3 regions of the Metabacillus mesotrionivorans genome follow, and region 1 is predicted to be linked to each of the others. Evidence: predicted binding sites of a transcription regulator. Region 1 holds the regulator's gene; each other region holds the start of a gene.
What was found. The regulator CtsR, encoded in region 1, represses protease genes until heat stress. The targets are predictions, from matches to a motif close to ATGGTCAATAAAGGTCAAACA.

Region 1 (4,750 bases):
CAGGCACGCAGAAAAAAGGACAGCAGAGATGCTGTCTTTTTTGTTGTTCAGAAGGAAATCAGGGGGGACATAGTACAAACAACCGCTTGAATCGTACCCTGGTAAACTGTAAAACGATATCGGAGGGTAAGCAAATGCTTCAATCGTACCCTGTTAAACCGAAAAACGATATCAGAGGGTAAGCAAAGCCCCGATCACATACCCTCCAAAACCGAAAAACAACCTCACAGGGCAAGCATGCACCTGAATACCATAGCAATTCCCGCCTAACTCTTATCCACCAATCTAATCATGCCTTGCCGCATGCACTTTTATTCTTATGCAGAAAAGCTGCGTTTAATGGATCCCGGTCAGAAAAACAGCTCATTATTACCGATTGCTGACGTATACATAAAGTATTATCCTTCCTCCACCTTCCTTTCATTACTCTTCCCATTTAAAATAATACGGCAAATTCTGTTTAAAAACGTTTCACTGCCGTTAATAATGGAAATAGATAGATGAGCAGTTATGAGTTGAAAAAATGGTACGTTCGTTTTATATTAGTGTTAAAGTCAAATATAGTCAAAGTCAAGTTAGGGGGAGGCGGAGTGCGGAACATCTCGGATGTCATTGAACAGTATTTGAAGCAGGTGCTTACGACGAGCGGCAAGGAAATCGTCGAAATCAAAAGAAGTGAAATTGCGGATAAGTTTCAGTGTGTGCCCTCACAAATCAATTATGTCATCAATACCCGTTTTACGATTGAACGAGGATATATCGTAGAGAGCAAAAGGGGAGGCGGCGGCTACATTCGGATTATAAAAGTGAAATCGAATGATGCTGCGCATTTAATTGATCAGATCATGGGCATTATCGACAGGCGGATCTCTCAGTCATCTGCTGAAGATCTCATATTAAGGCTTGTAAGTGAAGATGTCATTTCAGAACGGGAAGCAAAAATCATGCTGAGTGTGATTGACAGGTCCGTTTTATATATTGAACTGCCGCACAGGGATGAATTGCGGGCAAGAATGATAAAGGCCATGCTGACTTCCTTGAAATACCGATGAGAGCAGGTGACAGACTTGATATGCCAGGAATGCAAGGAGAGACCGGCAACATTTCATTTTACGAAGGTTGTGAACGGCGAAAAAACTGAGGTTCATATTTGTGATAAATGTGCTCAGAACAACAGTTCCATGTTCATTGACAGCAGCAAAGGATTTTCTATTAATAACTTGCTGGCAGGCCTTTTGAACATGGATTCATCCGTTTCCGCATCAAAGCAGGATGTTTTTAAAAAAAATGAAGTTCTGCAGTGTCCCGGCTGCGAGATGACGTTTCAGCAGTTTACAAAAGTGGGACGGTTCGGTTGTTCCGAGTGCTACCGGACGTTTAAAGATCAAATTAACCCGATTCTGAGAAGAGTCCACAGCGGCAATACGGTGCATGCTGGAAAGATTCCAGAGCGAATTGGCGGTAGCATTCACATCCGCAAACGAATAGAGTTATTAAAACAGAATCTAAAAGAGCAAATTCAGCAGGAAGAGTTTGAAAAGGCTGCTGAAATCCGGGATGAGATCCGTTCGCTTGAACTTTCGTTAAAAAGTTCCAGAGGAGGTGAATCCTGATATGTCACTTCAGCAGTTTATTAACCAGGCGATGAGTGCCTGGATGAGCAAGGATGGGCCTGATTCAGACATTGTTCTCAGCAGCCGTGTCAGACTGGCAAGAAACATTGAGAAGTACAGGTTTCCGACTTTTGCTTCGAATGAAGAGCTGCAGGATATTCTCTCTCTTTTTGAAGAGACGTTTGCGGATAAGAGCGTAGATGAGATCGGCAAGCTTGAAATGCTCCGCATGGATGATTTGCAGCCTATTCAAAAAAGGGTGCTCGTTGAGAAGCATTTAATCAGTCCGAATTTAGCAGAGGATTCTTCGTTCGGCGCATGTTTGCTGTCTGAGAATGAAGAGGTCAGCATCATGCTGAATGAAGAGGATCATATTCGCATTCAGTGTCTGTATCCCGGTCTGCAGCTGAAAGAAGCTTTAAAAGCAGCGAGCAGGCTTGATGACTGGATGGAAGGTTCGGTTGACTATGCGTTTGATGAACAAATAGGATACTTAACCAGCTGCCCGACAAATGTGGGAACAGGGCTGAGGGCATCGGTGATGATGCACTTGCCGGCTCTTGTGCTCACACAGCAGATGAACAGAATTATTCCGGCTATTAATCAATTAGGTCTGGTTGTTAGAGGAATTTACGGGGAAGGCAGCGAAGCATTAGGTAACATCTTTCAGATTTCCAATCAGATTACTCTCGGCAAGTCTGAGGATGATATTGCAGAAGATCTGCTGAGTGTGGTGCACCAGCTGATTGAAAAAGAGCGCTCTGCACGGGAAGCTTTATATAAAACGTCGCAGGTGCCGCTTGAGGACCGTGTGTTCAGATCCCTGGGCACGCTGACATACAGCAGGATCATTGAATCCAAAGAAGCAGCTAAATGTTTATCAGATGTGAGACTGGGAATTGATTTAAATATCATCAAAGATATTTCCAGAAATATTTTAAATGAGCTGATGATCCTGACTCAGCCGGGATTTCTCCAGCAGTATTCCGGAGGAGCATTGCGCCCGGATGAACGGGACATAAGAAGAGCTTCATTAATCAGAGAAAGACTAAACCTAGAAATGGTCAGAAGGATGGAGGATGATGAAGGATGATGTTTGGAAGATTTACTGAACGCGCTCAGAAGGTTCTTGCATTAGCACAAGAGGAAGCCGTCCGTCTTGGACATAACAATATCGGCACAGAGCATATTCTTCTCGGTCTTGTAAGAGAAGGTGAGGGCATCGCTGCCAAAGCGCTGACAGCTCTTGGCCTTGGATCAGATAAAATTCAAAAAGAAGTAGAGAGCCTCATCGGCAGAGGACAGGAAATTTCACAGACGATACACTACACTCCCCGAGCTAAAAAGGTGATTGAGCTTTCCATGGATGAAGCAAGAAAGCTTGGACATTCATACGTAGGCACAGAGCACATTCTTTTGGGTCTTATCCGCGAAGGTGAAGGTGTGGCTGCACGGGTGCTTAATAACCTCGGTGTAAGCTTAAATAAAGCACGCCAGCAAGTGCTCCAGCTGCTTGGCAGCAATGAGTCCGGCTCAGGCCACCAGAGCGGATCTATGAACAATGCCAATACGCCGACTCTGGACAGTCTGGCACGCGATCTGACGGCCATTGCACGCGAAGGCAGTCTTGACCCTGTCATTGGCCGAAGCAAAGAAATCCAAAGGGTCATTGAAGTTTTAAGCCGCAGAACGAAAAACAATCCTGTTTTAATCGGGGAGCCTGGTGTCGGTAAAACGGCAATCGCAGAAGGCCTTGCCCAGCAGATTGTGAACAATGAAGTACCGGAGATCCTCCGCGACAAGCGTGTTATGACACTTGATATGGGGACTGTTGTTGCCGGCACGAAATACCGCGGTGAATTTGAAGACCGTCTGAAAAAAGTGATGGATGAAATTCGCCAGGCAGGCAACATTATCCTGTTTATCGACGAACTTCATACACTGATCGGTGCAGGAGGCGCTGAGGGGGCAATTGATGCTTCCAACATCCTTAAGCCGTCGCTTGCAAGGGGAGAACTTCAGTGCATCGGGGCCACTACGCTTGATGAGTACCGCAAATATATTGAAAAGGATGCAGCTCTCGAACGACGCTTCCAGCCGATTCAGGTTGATGAGCCGACAGCTGATGAAAGCATCCAGATTTTAAAAGGGCTTCGCGACCGTTATGAAGCTCATCACAGAGTATCCATCACGGATGAGGCAATTGATGCAGCGGTTAAGCTTTCAGACCGCTATATCTCAGACCGTTTCCTTCCGGATAAAGCAATCGATTTAATTGATGAAGCCGGTTCGAAGGTTCGCCTCCGTTCGTTTACAACTCCTCCGAACTTAAAAGAGCTTGAAATGAAGCTTGAGGAAGTGCGCAAGGAAAAAGATGCATCTGTTCAAAGCCAGGAATTTGAAAAAGCGGCTTCTCTCCGTGATACAGAGCAGCGTCTGCGCGAGCAGCTCGAGGAAACGAAGAAAACATGGAAAGAAAAACAGGGTCAGGAAAATTCGGAAGTGACAGTGGATGATATCGCAATGGTTGTTGCGAGCTGGACTGGAATTCCTGTCTCACGCCTTGCCCAGACAGAAACAGATAAGCTGCTGAACATGGAGCAGATTCTTCATAACCGCGTGATTGGCCAGGATGAAGCCGTTGTAGCTGTTGCAAAGGCTGTGCGCCGCGCAAGAGCAGGGCTTAAAGATCCGAAGCGCCCGATTGGGTCATTTGTTTTCCTCGGCCCTACAGGCGTAGGTAAAACAGAGCTTGCAAGAGCACTTGCAGAATCCATCTTCGGCGATGAGGATGCCATGATCCGGATTGATATGTCCGAATATATGGAGAAGCACTCCACATCAAGACTTGTTGGTTCCCCTCCGGGATATGTCGGGTATGAAGAAGGCGGACAGCTGACTGAAAAAGTACGCAGAAAGCCGTATTCTGTTGTTCTTCTCGATGAAATTGAAAAAGCTCACCCTGATGTTTTCAACATTCTTCTTCAGGTGCTTGAAGACGGACGATTAACAGATTCTAAAGGAAGAACGGTCGATTTCAGAAATACCATTTTAATCATGACGTCGAATGTCGGCGCAAGCGAACTGAAGCGCAACAAGTACGTTGGCTTTAACGTGCAGGATGAGGCGCAGGATTA
Region 2 (4,750 bases), on a different contig from region 1:
GTCTCATGTGCAACAATGAAGAGAGGGCCGGTTAAACTAGTTCCCGGTCTCGCATTTCCAATTCGAATATAGCGCTGTTCAATCTGATATTTATCCGAAACACTCACTATTATCACTCCTTTATATAGTAGATGATAGAGTGAGGAGTTTTGGAAAGGCACTTACCCTGATGCATGAGCCTGTTTCCGTGAAAGTCTAGCAGGTTCGGCTTATCGTTCTTATAAAAAATGAAAAAGAGCTGCTTCCCTAAGGAAACAGCTCTCTATCATTTAGACGCGCTCGAGAGGATTCGAACCTCCGACAGACGTGGTACCGGAAACCACCGCTCTATCCAACTGAGCTACGAGCGCACGTATTGGCCAGTAGCGCTATTATACGACAAAACCTCAGCCTGTTTCAAGCGTTATTTTTCTTTGTGTCCAGAAAGCGCTATATTTTATGCACTTCCAAAATATACAGGCGGGCAGATTCTATTGTATGATTAGAAATACAGGCTTTACAACAGCGGCAGAACGGGTAAAGGGTTTATAACAGCAACAGCAGAATAAAGGAGATAAAACATAATGACAGACCGCTATTCAATAAATGTAAACGGTTCTTCCTTTGATTGGGATTTATCACAGGCAGCTTACCAATTTGAAGGAGATGAAGTCGTATTATTCTGGATTAATACGGCATTTAAAACATTTCTTGATTCAATTGAAGAAATTTCCGGGGAACAAGCAGCAAGAGTTGTACTTGAAACTGCAGGGTACCGTACAGGAGAAATTGTCAGCGACTTTTACAAGCGATCCATCGGAAAAACAGAGGATATCTTAAAGAGCCTGCCGAATACATATGTTACAGCCGGTTGGGGTAAAACCGCAATCGATGTTCTGTCCTATGACGACTGCAGAGCTGTAGTGAGGATCGAAAATGGCTGGGAGTATAAGGTTAACAAAGCTCAGGGCAAGACAGTGGAGGGTTCGTTCCTGGCCGGTCACTGGGCCGGCGTCCTAAGCGGACTGTTCGGGAAAACCGTCTGGTACAGGGTGGTGAAAAGCCAGACAAGCGGAGATCCGTATTCAGAATTTGAATTTTCGCCTTCCGGAATCACTCCCCAGCGAAATATCCGCTCACTGATTCAGGAGCAGGAAAGGGCTGACATGCTTGCACTGGAACAAAGTGTTGCTAAGCGGACAGCCGATCTTGTTGATTTGGTAAAGGAAATTTCTTCTCCAATCATCCCAGTTCTTGACAACATCATCGTCCTTGCGATGATCGGAAGATACGACGAAGCGAGAGCTGAGGAGCTTTTAACCAAAACACTCTCTAACCTGCCCGAGTATAAAGCGAGGTTTCTTATTCTCGATCTGACAGCTATTTCACAAGTGGACGAGTTTACAATCGACTTGCTTCAAAAGCTTGTTCAGGCTTCTGCGCTTCTTGGAACTTCATGCATTCTAGTGGGCATTTCACCCGAACTCAGCATGAAAATCGTCAGCTCGCGGTATCAGATGCAGAACATTCCATGCCTCTCTACGCTTAAACACGGCATTCACTACGCCCTGGCACAGGAAGGACTGCATATCTCAAAAAAATAGCTCCTTCTTCTCCAATCGTTTGAAAAAAAGAAAAATTGGGTAACATGGTTACAGTTACTAGCTCTGACATATACATAAGAGGTGCCTTAAAGATGCTCAGGCGGCAGCGTTTCGTTTGACCTTTATTGACCTTAGTTGTATGATGAGAGTACATAAATTTACCTTTACTTTAAAGGAGGAAATACGATGAATTTAATTCCTACAGTTATTGAACAGACAAACCGCGGTGAACGTGCATATGATATTTACTCACGTCTTTTAAAAGACCGCATCATCATGCTTGGAAGCGGAATTGATGATAACGTTGCAAACTCAATCGTTTCTCAGCTATTATTCTTAGAAGCAGAAGATCCAGAAAAAGACATTTCTATCTACATCAACAGCCCTGGCGGATCCATCACTGCCGGTATGGCCATTTACGATACAATGCAGTTCATCAAGCCGCAAGTATCAACAATCTGCATCGGTATGGCAGCTTCAATGGGAGCATTCCTTCTTGCAGCAGGCGCCAAAGGCAAGCGTTATGCCCTTCCAAACTCTGAAGTCATGATCCATCAGCCTCTTGGAGGAGCGCAAGGCCAGGCTACGGAAATTGAGATTGCTGCAAAACGCATCCTTTTCCTTCGCGACAAGCTTAATCAAATTCTTGCAGACCGCACAGGCCAGCCGATTGAAGTCATCGCGCGCGACACAGACCGCGACAACTTCATGACAGCAGAGCGTGCACTTGAGTACGGCCTGATTGACAAAGTCATGGACCGCAATACGTTAGCAGACAAAAAATAAGAAGCGCAAAAAGAACGGCATCGTGCCGTTCTTTTTTTATTTGGATTTTACAGCCAACTCCCCATACAGGTGCAAACTGCCTCTTTTTCTAGCAAGATCTTGACCATTTGGCCGTTGATTTTCGGCTCTGTACCTGGTCGGGCAGCTATCTCATGGTTCTGAACAATTCCAATTAAGAGAGATTAGTGCGTTACATCCAACAATCAATGCAATACGACCAACTTCGACTATTTTACAACCAACTTTGACTGCGTAACGACCAGCTTCCCCCGATTTACAGCCAACTCCCCATGCGAACGCCAAATACCTCTTTTTCTAGCAAGATCTTGACCATTTGGCAGTTGCTTTGCTGCACCGGACCATTACAGTCACCTGCCGGTAAACTTGCGCCATAAAAAAAACGGCCCAAAGGCCGTTTTTAAGCTTCCTGCTTTACGTATTCTGTTAAAACTTCAAGTGCTTCGTTTTCGTCGTGGCCTTCTGCAATCAGTGTTACGGTTGATCCTGAGCTGATGGCAAGGCTCATGAGCCCCATAATGCTTTTTGCATTCACCTTTTTTCCATCCTTCTCAAGGAAGATATCTGATGCGTACCTGTTGGCCTCTTGTACAAATAATGCTGCGGGACGTGCTTGTAAGCCTGTTTTCAAACGAACTTCGACCTGTTTTTGAGCCATGTGAATCCCCTCTGCTTTCCCCTTTTATTTGATTGTTACCGGCTGGCCGTTTCTAAGCTGTTCTGCAATTTCGTCCAATTTTCTCAGGCGGTGGTTTATGCCTGATTTGCTGATTTTTCCGCTCGAAACCATTTCTCCGAGCTCTTTCAGCGTGACATCCTGATACTCTACCCGCAGCCTTGCAATTTCGCTTAATTTATCAGGCAGAGCTTCAAGACCCATTTTTTCATCAATGTATTTAATATTTTCAACCTGGCGGATCGCAGCACCAATTGTTTTATTTAAGTTAGCGGTTTCACAATTGACGAGCCTGTTTACGGAGTTTCTCATATCCCTCACGATGCGTACATCTTCAAAGCGCAGCAGCGCCTGATGGCCTCCGATAATACTCAAAAACTCAGAGATTTTTTCCGCTTCCTTGAGATAGGTGATATACCCCTTTTTCCGCTCAAGTGTTTTGCTGTTCAGGTTAAAAACATTCATCAGCTCGCACAGTGCATCATTATGCTCTTTGTACAGAGAGAAAATTTCCAGATGATACGAGGATGTCTCAGGATTATTCACTGAACCTCCAGCAAGGAACGCCCCTCTGATATACGATCTTCTGCAGCACTTCTTTTTAACGAGATCTTCTGAAATGCTTCTAATAAAGGTGAAATTCTCCCCAAGGATGCTTAAATCCTCTAAAATTTCACGGGCTTTCTCTATCAGCCGAACGATATAGACATTATTCTTTTTCAAACGCATTTTTTTCCGGACAAGCAGTTCAACAGAAACGTCATACTGCTTTTTTAAGAGAGTATATATTCTTCTGGCTATTGCTGCATTTTCAGTCTGAATATCTAGAATCAATTTTCGATTCGAAAAAGAAAGAGAGCCATTCATCCGGATGAGTGCAGACAGTTCTGCTTTTAAACAACATGGTTTAAGTTCTATGTTAGTCAGTTCTTTTTTTGTTTCAGAAGCAAAAGACATCGTTCTGCACCCTCCAATCAGTATGAATGCATTCGTTTGCACTCTTTATTTTATTGCCGTTTTCCGCGGATTGTCAGGAAAGGCTCCGCGGAAAGCCTGGGTCTTATCAAGTAATCATCTCATACAGGAGCTTTGCTACCTTTACGGTGTCATGCCGGATGACGTTATTTTCATAGGAGACAATCTTATCGTGGACAATTTCAAGCCCCAGTTCACGGAGTGCCTCGAGATCATAGTTTACCGGTTTTGCCAGTTCTTCTGCATATAATGCTTTCATCATATCAGGAATCACTTCATCATTCACTAATATTGTATCGATGAACTTGCATTTCATATGGTCATTGAGTGCTCTTACATGATCAGATGCTGTGTAATCAAGGGTTTCACCCGCCTGTGTCATCACATTGCAGATGTACACTTTTTTGGCTTTTGCCTTGCATACCTCATCACCGATTTTTGGCACGAGCAAATTCGGCAGGATACTTGTATATAGACTTCCCGGTCCTATGAGAATGAGGTCTGCCTTCCGGATGACGTCAATTGCTTCGTCGAGGGGCTCAATCGTTTCGGGTGAAAGAAAGACCCGTTTGATTTTTTTCCCTGAGTAAGGAATTTTTGATTCTCCCGAGACGATAGTTCCATCTTCCATCTCTGCATGGAGCACAACGCTCTTGTTCGCAGCCGGAAGGACTTTTCCCCGGACATTCAGCACCTTGCTCATCTCGGTGAC
Region 3 (4,750 bases), on a different contig from region 1:
AGTTCCTTCCATACGGTGTAGCTGTAGATGAGTTCCAGCACTTTATCTATGAAAATCCGGAAGCTTCTCCGCAGGAACGCAAACTTGCCTGGAGAGAAATGGAGCGGAAGTATTTGCCGCACCGTGATTACGGGGACAACGAATTTTTAGAAGGCGGAGGCTTCTGGCAGCGTCAGGGCCATATTTACAACTCGCCATTTTACTACATCGATTATACGCTTGCTCAAATCTGCGCTCTTCAATTCTGGAAGAAAATGCACGAAGATAAAGACGCGGCATGGGCAGATTACCTTCATCTCTGCAAGCAGGGCGGAAGCAAATCTTTCCTTGAGCTCGTGGAGACAGCGCATTTGATTTCTCCGTTTGAAGATGGCTGCGTTCAGTCTGTTACAGGAGAGATCAGGGAGTGGCTTGAAAAGGTAGATGATACAAAGCTGTAATCTTTAAACCGTCAGCGGTATGCTGGCGGTTTTTTAGTCCAATGAATGAAGTGAATTTCAGCACAAAGACTGAGCAAAGATGAAACCAAAAAACCTATACTTGAAAAGGGATCGATCAGCCGGCAGCAGCAACCGGAAAAAATCCAGTACAAATAAGAGAATAGGTGGTTCAAATGAAATTTCTCCACATCCAAATGCACGCAAAAAACCTTCTGAAGCTCAAAAAATTTTACACAGAATCGCTGAGTATGAACATAATCTCCGAAGACTCGGACTCCTTTACTGTTCAGTCAGGAAAAACTCTTTTGACGTTCAGACAGTCAGAGGAGTCCGCATATTACCATCTCTGCTTTAGGGTGAATGAGTTCTTTTTTGACATGATGGCAGGTAGGCTGCCTTTGCTCTCAAATGAACAAGGCGAGAAAATTATGGACTGGAAAGGCAAACAGGCATACTTTTACGATTCTGAAGGTAACATCCTCGAAATGATTGTCAGGAGAGAGGCTGAAAAACTGACTGGCTGGTTTGATGTCTTTGAAGTAGGTCTGCCCTGCACCAGTGTCAAGAGCATGCGGAAGGATTTGAATTTTTTAAGGGATATCCATAACGGGGAAGATAGCATGTTTTCATTTTACGGGGATCATCACGGTTCACTTGTTCTTGTGAATCAGGGGAGGCCGTGGTTCCCTACACAAAGAGGGGCAGAAATTCACCCGCTGGCAATTGAAGCAGAGGACCAGACAGAAATTGAATTTGTTCACCCGGTCTATCCATATAAGATTAAGGCAAAAAAAAAAGAGCTGAATTCCTATGAATTCAGCTCTTTTCCAAGTTTAACCTTGCTTTACTGTCAGTGTATCATCAACAAGCGATACAGTAAGTTCGGAGATTTGGCTGCCATCCAGAAGAACATCGGCAATGGCATCTTCAACATGCTCTTGTATCACTCTGCGGAGCGGACGTGCTCCAAAGGCAGGATGATAGCCGAGCTCTGCTATTTTTTCTTTTGCTTCATCTGTGATGTTCAGCTTAATGTGCTGTTCATTGAGCGTTTCCTGAAGCTCACCAAGCATAATGTCTACGATTTGCAGCAGATCCGTTTTTTCGAGAGACTTAAATTCGATGATGCTGTCAAAACGGTTCAGAAATTCAGGCTTAAAGAATGAACCAAGTGACTCAAGCAATGAGCTTTCGTTCAGTGCTTCGCTGTTTCCGAAGCCGACTGTGACTTTCTTGTGTCCGGCACCGGCATTGCTTGTCATGATAATGACGGTGTCTTTGAAACTTACCGTTCTGCCCTGGCTGTCTGTCAGGCGGCCATCCTCCATGACTTGTAGGAACATATGCTGCACATCTGGATGAGCTTTTTCAATTTCATCAAGCAGGATGATGCTGTACGGGTTCCGGCGGACTTTTTCGGATAGCTGTCCTGCTTCCTCGTGACCGACATAGCCCGGAGGTGATCCGATAATCTTCGAGACAGAGTGTTTTTCCATATATTCACTCATGTCCAGGCGGATCAGTGAATCACGCGTACCAAACAGCTCGGATGCAAGGGTTTTGGTCAATTCCGTTTTTCCGACTCCTGTAGGGCCGACGAACAGGAATGAACCGATTGGACGCTGTTTTGATTTTAGCCCTGCACGGCTTCTTCGGATGGCCTTTGCCACTTTCTTAACGGCTTCTTCCTGACCGATGACTTTACTGGAAAGTTTGCTTTCAAGATTTTTCATTTGAGCCTGCTCATCTTCCTGTAACTTGCCTACCGGAATGCCTGTTTTCTTTTCGATAATGGCTGCAATATCTTCTGCTTCCACTGTTGCATGGGATGTTGACTGCATGCTTTCAAGCTTTAGTTCCTCGTCACGCAGCTTAGCAGCAAGCTCATAGTTTTCTTCTTTTGTAGCCTGTGCTTTCTTTCGTGCAATCTCAGCCAGTTTCCCGCTGATATCTTCACCGCCGCCTGACTGCAGGTTCTTTTTTGATCCCGCTTCATCAAGAAGATCAATGGCTTTATCTGGCAGATAACGGTCCTGGATGTAGCGGTGTGAAAGCATAACAGTTGCTTTAATCGCATCTTCCGAATAAGACACTTCATGATATTTTTCGTATTTGTCCTGAATGCCTTTCAGGATTTCAATCGCTTTTTCCAGAGAAGGCTCAGTGACCATGACAGGCTGGAAGCGGCGTTCAAGTGCTGCATCTTTTTCAATCTGACGGTATTCTTTCAGAGTAGTGGCTCCGACAACCTGGAGCTCTCCGCGTGCAAGCGCCGGTTTTAGAATGTTGCCTGCGTCCATGGAGCCTTCTGCTGAGCCTGCGCCTACAAGCTGATGAATTTCATCTATAAACAGAATGATGTTTTTCTTTTGATGAAGTTCTGAGATCAGCTGCTTCATTCTCTCTTCAAATTGTCCTCTGACCCCGGTATTTGCAACAAGTGACGCAACATCCAGCAGATAAACTTCTTTATTCTTCAGTTTAGCCGGAACATCCCCCTCTGCAATTTTAAGAGCAAAGCCCTCTACTACAGCCGTTTTCCCGACACCAGGCTCTCCGATAAGAACAGGGTTGTTTTTGTTTCTTCTGTTCAGTATCTCTATTAATCGTTCAACTTCCGCATCTCTGCCGATGACAGGATCAATGACGCCGGCTTTTGCAGCATGTGTCAGGTTGCGTGCCAGCTGATCAAGGAGTCCGTTTCGGCCTTGTTTTTGTGCCGTTTGTTCAGCATTAGGACCAAATGGCTGTGATGGCGGGACATGACCGAACCCTCCGCTTGGAACTGAACTTCTGTACTTGGCATAACAGTCAGAGCAGATCATGACTTGATGGCGCTCATGGTTGATTTGCATAGTTAAATGAACAGATGCTTTCTTAGCTTGGCAGTTTTGACATAGCATAGTGAAAACCTCCATATAATAAATTTATGTTTATGTTTGACTTTGACTATCTTTGACTTTTGATTGAAAGAAAAATCATCTCGAGTGGATGATCTTGATTCTTATTATAGTTTGACCTATTTTGACTTTCAAGTATTTTGTTTTACCTTTTTTATCTTTTCAGGAAAGAACGATTCCTTTACTCAAACAGTGACAATCTGTCCTTCTTTCCTGGCACCTTGTCTCATATACATATGAAAAGACCAGGGTTCGTATCGGAGGCAAAACAATGAAGAAACAATGGTTTCAGGTAGTGCAGATAGCAGCTGTATATGTGGGCACGGTAGTGGGGGCAGGATTTGCCACCGGCAGGGAGATTGTTGAATTTTTTACGCAGTATGGCGTTTTTGGAATGTTTGGCATTCTTATATGCGGTTATTTTTTTATGCATCTTGGGTCCAAAATGATGATTATTTCAAAAAGGATAGGTGCAAATTCTTATCAGGATCTCAATCTTTTTTTGTTCGGAAAATCATGCGGTACGGTCGTCAATCTGTTTATGCTTGTCGTTTTGTTCGGTGTTACGTCTGTCATGCTTTCAGGGGCGGGTGCCATTTTTGAAGAGCAGCTTCACCTTTCAAGCCGGTTTGGCGTTGTTTTGACGATTGCGCTGACGCTTATTGCCATGTCATTTGGATCAAAGGGCCTTTTCAGTGTGAACATTATTGTTGTGCCGATGCTGATTTTGTTCAGTGTGCTTGTGGCTGCTTCATCTTTTGATGCTCATTCGGCAAAGAGTCTCATGTCCGGTCATTCATCCTTTAAGTGGATCATCTCTGCGGTTTCCTACGCGGCGTTTAATCTTGCGATGGCGGAGGCCGTGCTTGTCCCGCTTGCAAAGGAAATAGAGGATGAGCGAACGGCAAAATGGGGCGGGATTGCAGGCGGTGCCATCCTCACGTTTATTTTGCTCAGCAGTCATTTTGCGCTGTCCTCATTGCGTGATGTCATCTCCTATGATATCCCGATGGCAGAAGTCATGAAGGCATCTGTGTTTTCGTTTTTTATCATTTATATTCTTGTCATCTATGGGGAAGTGTTTACATCTGTAATCGGGAACCTGTTCGGGCTCGAGCGCCATCTTATACGCGTCGTTCCACTTCCTGGCATGCTGATTATTGCCATGCTGCTGTGCGGTGCGTTTTTTATCAGCCTGATTGACTACAGCTCGTTAATTGCAGTTTTGTACCCGGTTTTTGGTTACATGAGCCTCATCTTTCTCCTCCTGCTGATGGTCAGAAAAGCTCCTCCTTCCGGGAATGAAAACAAATTTTAAAAAATCAGAATAATGAAATAATTAAAACATAATAGCTTGATTTTGGTCATATTTATGAAGAAAACAATGCGAAGGATTGTTTGACTGGTGAC

Region 2: a site for CtsR is predicted at 1,696-1,716, ahead of clpP (ATP-dependent Clp endopeptidase proteolytic subunit ClpP). Genes of this name have one in related genera too.
Region 3: a site for CtsR is predicted at 3,452-3,472, ahead of ACTSEZ_RS03070 (ATP-dependent Clp protease ATP-binding subunit). Genes of this name have one in related genera too.

The regions. Positions count from the first base shown of each region.
Region 1 is NZ_JBQMFF010000012.1:53,935-58,684, reverse strand. Features, by position in the region: gene ACTSEZ_RS19955 (CtsR family transcriptional regulator) at 591-1,052, shown strand; gene mcsA (protein-arginine kinase activator protein McsA) at 1,068-1,613, shown strand; gene mcsB (protein-arginine kinase McsB) at 1,615-2,706, shown strand; gene clpC (ATP-dependent protease ATP-binding subunit ClpC) at 2,703-4,750, shown strand, end outside.
Region 2 is NZ_JBQMFF010000003.1:402,555-407,304, forward strand. Features, by position in the region: partial or broken gene ACTSEZ_RS11945 (peptidoglycan recognition protein family protein) at 1-107, opposite strand, end outside; tRNA gene ACTSEZ_RS11950 (tRNA-Arg) at 275-350, opposite strand; gene ACTSEZ_RS11955 (STAS domain-containing protein) at 564-1,583, shown strand; gene clpP (ATP-dependent Clp endopeptidase proteolytic subunit ClpP) at 1,770-2,369, shown strand; gene ACTSEZ_RS11965 (HPr family phosphocarrier protein) at 2,788-3,045, opposite strand; gene whiA (DNA-binding protein WhiA) at 3,070-4,020, opposite strand; gene mgfK (gluconeogenesis morphogenetic factor MgfK) at 4,127-4,750, opposite strand, start outside.
Region 3 is NZ_JBQMFF010000001.1:612,192-616,941, forward strand. Features, by position in the region: gene ACTSEZ_RS03065 (M3 family oligoendopeptidase) at 1-440, shown strand, start outside; gene ACTSEZ_RS03070 (ATP-dependent Clp protease ATP-binding subunit) at 1,274-3,343, opposite strand; gene ACTSEZ_RS03075 (YkvI family membrane protein) at 3,612-4,658, shown strand.